Regions from separate parts of the Uniformispora flossi genome, predicted to be linked through region 1. Evidence: riboswitches for the same ligand, from Rfam matches in the RefSeq annotation. Region 1 holds a riboswitch; the other holds the start of a gene.
The links. Region 1 has a riboswitch for S-adenosylmethionine ahead of ACPA54_RS19145 (aminotransferase class V-fold PLP-dependent enzyme). Riboswitches for the same ligand answer to the same signal wherever they lie in the genome.
Positions count from the first base shown of each region.

Region 2: it holds a riboswitch for S-adenosylmethionine, as region 1 does, so the genes downstream of both, thrC (threonine synthase) here and ACPA54_RS19145 (aminotransferase class V-fold PLP-dependent enzyme) in region 1, are expected to answer to the same signal.

Region 1 is NZ_JBMULZ010000008.1:29,595-32,992, reverse strand. Features, by position in the region: gene ACPA54_RS19150 (Lrp/AsnC family transcriptional regulator) at 1-23, shown strand, start outside; gene ACPA54_RS19145 (aminotransferase class V-fold PLP-dependent enzyme) at 83-1,495, opposite strand; SAM riboswitch class IV at 1,543-1,657, opposite strand; gene trpD (anthranilate phosphoribosyltransferase) at 1,753-2,835, opposite strand; gene ACPA54_RS19135 (response regulator) at 2,962-3,381, opposite strand.
Region 2 is NZ_JBMULZ010000004.1:451,293-454,690, forward strand. Features, by position in the region: gene ACPA54_RS11890 (ubiquitin-like small modifier protein 1) at 244-522, opposite strand; gene thrC (threonine synthase) at 562-1,836, opposite strand; SAM riboswitch class I at 1,850-1,990, opposite strand; gene ACPA54_RS11900 (glucosyl-3-phosphoglycerate synthase) at 2,180-3,163, shown strand; gene ACPA54_RS11905 (alpha,alpha-trehalose-phosphate synthase (UDP-forming)) at 3,261-3,398, shown strand, end outside.

The sequences.
Region 1 (3,398 bases):
TCGGTCTCGACGACGGCTTCTAGCCCGACCGGCCCAACCCGACCGACCCAACCCGGCCGACCGGCCCGGCGGCGCCCGGATTTCAGCCCAGCGCCGCCGCGGACACCGGGCCCCGCGGGTCGGCCTCGGGCACGCAGCGCCCGCCGTCCGTGCGGTACGTCCACCGCGCCCCACGCGCGACCAGTTCGCGCACCGCGGCGACGAACCGGTCGAGGTGCTCCTCCGGCGTACCCGCTCCGAAGCTCACCCGGATCGCGTTGAGGTTCTGCTCCCCCGCGGGCGCGTCCGGCGCACCGCACTCGGTGGGCGCGTCCGAGCGGCCGCCGAGGAGCTTGCGCACCAGCGGGTGCGCGCAGAACAGGCCGTCGCGGACGCCGATGCCGTACTCCGCGGACAGTGCGGCGGCGAACCGCGAGCTGTTCCACCCCTCCACCACGAACGACAGCACCGAGACGCGCGCCGACTCGGGACCGAACAGGTCGAGCGTGCGCACCTCCGGAATGTCCGCGAGCCCCGCGCGCAGCCGCGCCAGCAGCGCTTCCTCGCGCGCGGCGAGCGCCTCCAGGCCGGCCTCGTCGAGCGCGCGGCACGCCGACGCGATCGCGTAGGCACCGACGACGTTCGGCGAACCGGCCTCGTGCCGGGCCGAACCGCCGTTCCACTCCACGGCGTCCGCGGTCACGGTCTTGCTCGCGCCGCCGCCCGCCAGGTACGGCTCGGCCTCCGCGAGCCAGTCGCCGCGCCCGGCCAGCACGCCCGCGCCGAACGGCGCGTACAGCTTGTGCCCGGAAAAGGCGACCCAGTCCACGTCGAGCCCGGCGAGCGACACCTTGTGGTGCGGCGCGAGCTGCGCGGCGTCCAGCACGATGCGCGCGCCGTGCCGGTGCGCGGTGGCGGCGAGTTCGGCGACCGGGAACAGCTCGCCGGTGACGTTGGACGCGCCGGTCACGCACACCAGCCGCGGCGTGCCCGGGTCGCTCGCGGCGAGGGCGGCGTCCAGCGCGGCGACCGCTTCGGCGTGGCTGCCGGGCGCGGGCAGCTGGGTGACGTCGGCGGTGCGGCGCCACGGCAGCAGCGCCGCGTGGTGCTCGGTCTCGAACACGAACACCCGGGTGCCGGCCGGGAGCGCGGCGGCGAGCAGGTTGAGGGAGTCGGTGGTGCCGCGGGTGAACAGCACGACATCGTCGGCGCGGGCGTCCAGGTAGCCGGCGACGGTGGCGCGGCTCTGCTCGTACAGGTCCGTGGACAGCTGCGACAGGTAGCCGGCACCGCGGTGCACGCTGCCGTAGTACGGCAGGTAGGCGGCCACGTCGTCCCACACCCGCTGGAGACACGGCGCGCTGGCCGCGTAGTCGAGGGCCGCGTATTCGGCGTCGCCGCCGGTGACCAGCGGGACCCGCACGTCGCGCCCGACGACCGGCAGCGGCACGGGCAGCACACCGTCGACCGAAGCGGAGAAAACGGAAGATTCGGCAACGAAAGCGACAGCGGACATGGCGAGCCTCCAGGGTCGAGGACCCCGGAATGCCAGTGCGTCGAGAGGGTCCGCGCTTGCCGGAGCGCTGCTGCGTCCGGCCTGGTCATCACCCGGGGCACCCCGCCGCGGAGGAGGGTTGCCGGACAGCAAGCCGGGGCCAAAACGCTGTCACTCGTGACCTGGAAGGATTATTACCGCATCAGCGGCTGCGGCTCAACACGGATATCGGCCGTCCCGCATCGCGAGACGGCCGATACCGGCGTGTGGAACGGGGTTCAGTCGAAGGAGCGCGTGGTCTCGACCCACCGGTCGAGCGCCGCTTGGGCCTTGCCCGAATCGATGGCGTCCGCCGCGCGGGCGATGCCGTCCGCGAGCCGATCGGCGAGCGGCGTGTCGTCGGCCGGGTGCAGGGCGGCCAGCGCCGCCGCGGAGTTGAGCAGCACGGCATCCCGGACGGGGCCGCGCTCACCCGCGAGCAGCTGCCGCACGACCCCGGCGTTGTGCGCCGCGTCGCCGCCGCGCAGCGCCTCGATCGGCACCTGCGCGATGCCGAAGTCGCGCGGGTCGACCCGGTCTTCGCGGACCTCGCCGTCGCGGGCGATCCACACCTTGGACGTGGTGGTGATGGTCAGCTCGTCGAGGCCGTCGTCGCCGCGGAACACCAGCGCCGACGCGCCGCGCCGGGCGAACACACCCGCCATCAGCGGCGCCATGCGCGGGTCCGCCACCCCGACCGCGGCGTGCGGAGCGCGCGCCGGGTTGGTCAGCGGGCCCAGGATGTTGAACGTCGTCTGCACGCCGAGTTCGCTGCGAGCCTGCGCCGCGTGCCGCAGCGACGGGTGGAAGCGCTGCGCGAAGCACAGCGTGACCCCGGCGTCGACGGCGGTGCGCACCACCTGCTCGGGCGTCAGGTCCAGCCGCACGCCGAGGGCTTCGAGGACGTCGGCGGCGCCGCTCGCGGAGGACGCCGACCGGTTGCCGTGCTTGACGACCGTGGCGCCGGTCCCGGCGACCACGATCGCGGACATCGTGGAGATGTTGACGGTCCGGGCCCGGTCGCCGCCGGTGCCGACGATGTCGACGATCGGACCGGGCACCTCGATGGTGACCGCGTGCCCGTACATCGCGTCGACGAGGCCGGTGACCTCGTCGACGGTCTCGCCCTTGGCGCGCAGTGCCACGACGAACCCGGCGATCTGCACCGGCGTCGCCTCGCCCGACATGATGCGGTCCATCGCCCAGGCGGTGGTCGGCGCGTCGAGGTCCTCGCCGTGCATCAGCGCCGTGAGAACGTCCGGCCAGGACCGGCCCTGCCCGGGGTTGGTGCTCTTCACCGCTGCCGAGGCCGAGGCGCTCATGGTCCGCTCCCGCGTGACGTGTCCGATCAGGTCGGACTCAGCGTAGCCGCGCGCGGCAAGCGCATTCCGGCGTGTCCGCAGGATGGTCGGCGCGCGCCTCGGACATGCCCGAGGCGCGTCGGCCGGTCAGGAAGCGCGCGTGCGGGCCGCGGCACGGGTCCGCAGCAGGCCCGCCGCGGACGCCGCGAGGGTGACCGGGTCGAGCGGGTGCGACACCACCGCGTCGGCGCGGCACCAGGTCGCCAGCCACGCGTCCTGCGGGCGGCCGACCAGCACGAGCACCGGCGGGCAGTTGTAGACCTCGTCCTTGAGCTGGCGGCAGATGCCCATCCCGCCGGCGGGCGCGGCCTCGCCGTCGAGGACCACCAAGTCGTAGCCGCCCTTGTCCATCCGGGCGATGACCGCGGGTTCGGTCGCGCACTCGTAGTACTCCAGCCGCGGCACGTCCGCCGCGGGGCGCCGGCCGAGCGCGAGCATGACCTTCTGCCGAGTGTTGCGGTCGTCGCTGTACACGAGGACGGTCATGGTGTCGCCGCTGTGCGCCATAGCCACCTGCCCTGGTC
Region 2 (3,398 bases), on a different contig from region 1:
ACTCCGCAATAAATGCGACGAACGGGACATTTCGGGTGTGATCCCGGCCACGGGATTCTGTGGCGGTTGCCGCGACATCTCCGGAAAATGCGGTAGTACCGGAGTGCACCGGCACCAGCCTTCCACGGAATCGGCGGTTCCGAATGCGGCGCGCCGCAAGGCGCTCTGGCGGGCCTCGGGTTGGGATCATGAAAAAAGTCCGCCGCCCGGTGCACCGGGCGGCGGACTTCGTTTATTGCGGGATCAACAACCGCCCGCGACGGCCGGGATCACCGAGACGTTCGCACCGTCCGGCGTCGCGGTCTGCAGGCCGTCCGCGAAACGCACGTCGTCGTCGTTGACATAGACGTTCACGAACCGGCGCAGCTTGCCGGTGTCGTCGAGCACGCGCGCCGCGATGCCCGGGTAGCTCTTCTCCAGCGACTCGACGACCTCGGCCAGCGTCGCGCCCTCGGCGGTGACCTCGGCGGCGCCGTCGGTGTAGGTGCGCAGGATCGTCGGAATGCGGACGGAAACGCTCATCTGTGTCATCAACCTTTCGAGGCTCTTACGGAGGCGGCGTCAGGCCAGGCCGGCCGCGCGGAACGCGTCCAGCGAAGGGCGGATGGTCGCGGTCGCGCCCGTCGTGCCCTCGATGGCGTCCAGGGTCTTGAGTCCGTCGCCGGTGTTGAGGACGACGGTCGTGGCGTCCGGGTCCAGCTGCCCGGTCTCCACCAGCTTGCGCAGCACGCCGACGGTCACGCCGCCCGCGGTCTCGCCGAAGATGCCCTCGGTCCGGGCCAGCAGCTTGATCGCGTCGACGACCTGCGTGTCGTCGACGTCCTCCACCGCGCCGCCGGTCCGCTTGCACACGTCGAGCACGTAGGGCCCGTCCGCCGGGTTGCCGATGGCCAGGGACTTGGCGATGGTGTCCGGCTTGACCGGCCGGATCACGTCGTGCCCGGCCTTCCACGCGGCGGACACCGGCGAGCAGCCCTCGGCCTGCGCCCCGAAGATCTTGTAGGGGGCGTCCTCGACCAGGCCGAGCTTGATCAGCTCGCGGAAGCCCTTGTCGATCTTGGTGAGCTGCGAGCCGGACGCGATCGGGATCACGATCTGCTCGGGCAGCCGCCAGCCGAGCTGCTCGGCGATCTCGTAGGCCAGCGTCTTGGAGCCCTCGCCGTAGTACGGCCGCAGGTTGACGTTGACGAAGCCCCATCCCTCGCCGACCGGGTCGCCGATCAGCTCCGAGCAGAATCGGTTGACCTCGTCGTAGGTGCCCTCGATCGCGACCAGCTCGCCGCCGTAGGCGGCCGCCGTGACGACCTTGCCGGCCTCCAGGTCGGACGGGATGAACACGCAGGAGCGCAGGCCCGCCCGGGCGGCCGCGGCGCCGACGGCACCGGCCAGGTTCCCGGTCGACGAGCAGGAGAGCGTGGTGAAGCCGAAGTTGCGGGCCGCCTCGAGGGCGATGGCCACCACGCGGTCCTTGAACGAGTGCGTCGGGTTGCCCGAGTCGTCCTTGACGTACAGGTCCTTCAGGCCCAGCTCGCGGCCCAGGTTGCGGGCCGCGACCAGCTTGGTGAAGCCCGGGTTGAGGTTCGGGCGGGAGGCCACGTCCGCGGACACGGGCAGCAGCGGCGCGTACCGCCAGATGCTGTTCGGACCGGCTTCGATCTGCTCGCGGGTCACGCCGCCGGAGAAGTCGTAGGCGACCTCCAGCGGCCCGAAACAGAACGCACACGCGAAGATCGGGCCGAGGTCGTAGCGCTCACCGCATTCGCGGCACGACAAGGCGGCCGCGGGGCCGAAGGCACCGGAGGTCAGGGCGGCGGAATCGATCGTGGGTGTAGCCATGGCGAGGCCTCTCTCCTCATCTTCCCCACGGGGGTTCCCGCGGGACGGACTTGGCACCAGTCCGCCGGGAGGCCCGCGTGCAATGCACATGGGTACCGATCGGATGGTTGCCGGGGCTTCAACGGGCCGTTCCCTCTGCCCCTCTGGATGAGCTGTATGGCGGGCTAGTGGGCCGTATCACCGGCTCGTGCACCGCATTTGTCCGGGTCGACGTGCGATCGTCGTACCTCGTGACGAAGACTGTAACCGAAGCGGCCACCCGCCGATCATCGCCGTCCGCCACGCGAGACGATAGACACACGAATCGCACGATGCGCGCAAGAAGCGACAGGGGAACGTCACAGTGCTGCCCGAGGTGAGCCGCTGGCTGGACCGGAGGTCCTCGACCGCCGCCGATTGGCCGGTCCCGAAGCTGGTGGAAGCAAAGCGGGCAGGGCAGATCCGGGTCAGCGTGGTGCTGCCGGCCCTCGACGAGGAGCCGACCGTCGGGGCGATAGTCCGCACGATCCGCAGCGAGCTGATGGAGCGCCACCCGCTCGTCGACGAGCTGGTCGTGGTCGACTCCGGGTCCACCGACCGCACTGCCGACGTCGCCGCCGCGGCGGGCGCCCGCGTGGTGCACCGCGACGAGATCCTGCCCCGGCTGCCCGCGGTGCGCGGCAAGGGCGAGGTGCTGTGGCGATCGCTTCTCGCCACGACCGGCGACCTCGTCTGCTTCGTCGACGCCGACCTGCGCGGGTTCTCCGCGGACTTCGTGTCCGGCATCCTCGGCCCGCTGCTGACCGACCCGTCCGTGCAGCTCGTGAAGGCGATGTACGACCGGCCGCTGGAGATCGGCGACACCGTGGTGCCCGCGGGCGGCGGCCGGGTCACCGAGTTGGTCGCGCGTCCCCTGCTCAACATGTACTGGCCGGAACTCGCCGGGTTCGTGCAGCCGCTCGGCGGCGAGTACGCGGTGCGCCGCCACCTCCTGGAACGCCTGCCGTTCCCGTGCGGCTACGGCATCGAGACCGCGATGCTCGTCGACACCCTGAACCTGGTCGGCCTGGACGCGATGGCGCAGGTCGACGTGGGCGTGCGGCGGCACAGCCACCAGGACGAAGCCGGGCTCGGCCGGATGGCGGGCGAGATCTGGCAGGCGGTGCTGGAGCGGCTGCACCGCGACGGCCGGGTGCGCAAGGGCGCGGGCGGCCTCAACACGCTGTTCGCCCAGTTCGAACGCGACGAGAAGGGGTTCCGGGTGACCAGCCACGACGTGGCCGCGCACGAACGGCCCCCGATGATCACGATCCCGGAGTACCGCGCCCGCGACGCGCTCGCCGGCTGATCCCGCGGGCAGTCCCGGACGCCGTGCCGGGTCGCGCCCGGGTGCGCGGCACGGCTCCGGGGTTTGTCCGACCGGCCGGATGGCTAGGTTTGCAGGCATGAGCGCCCAAGCACGTGTCCTTGTCGCGTCCAACCGCGGTCCGGTGTCGTTCCACGCCGAGGACGACGGTTCGCTGAGCGTCCGGCGCGGCGGCGGCGGACTCGTGTCCGGGCTCTCCGCGGCAGGCCAGGGCACC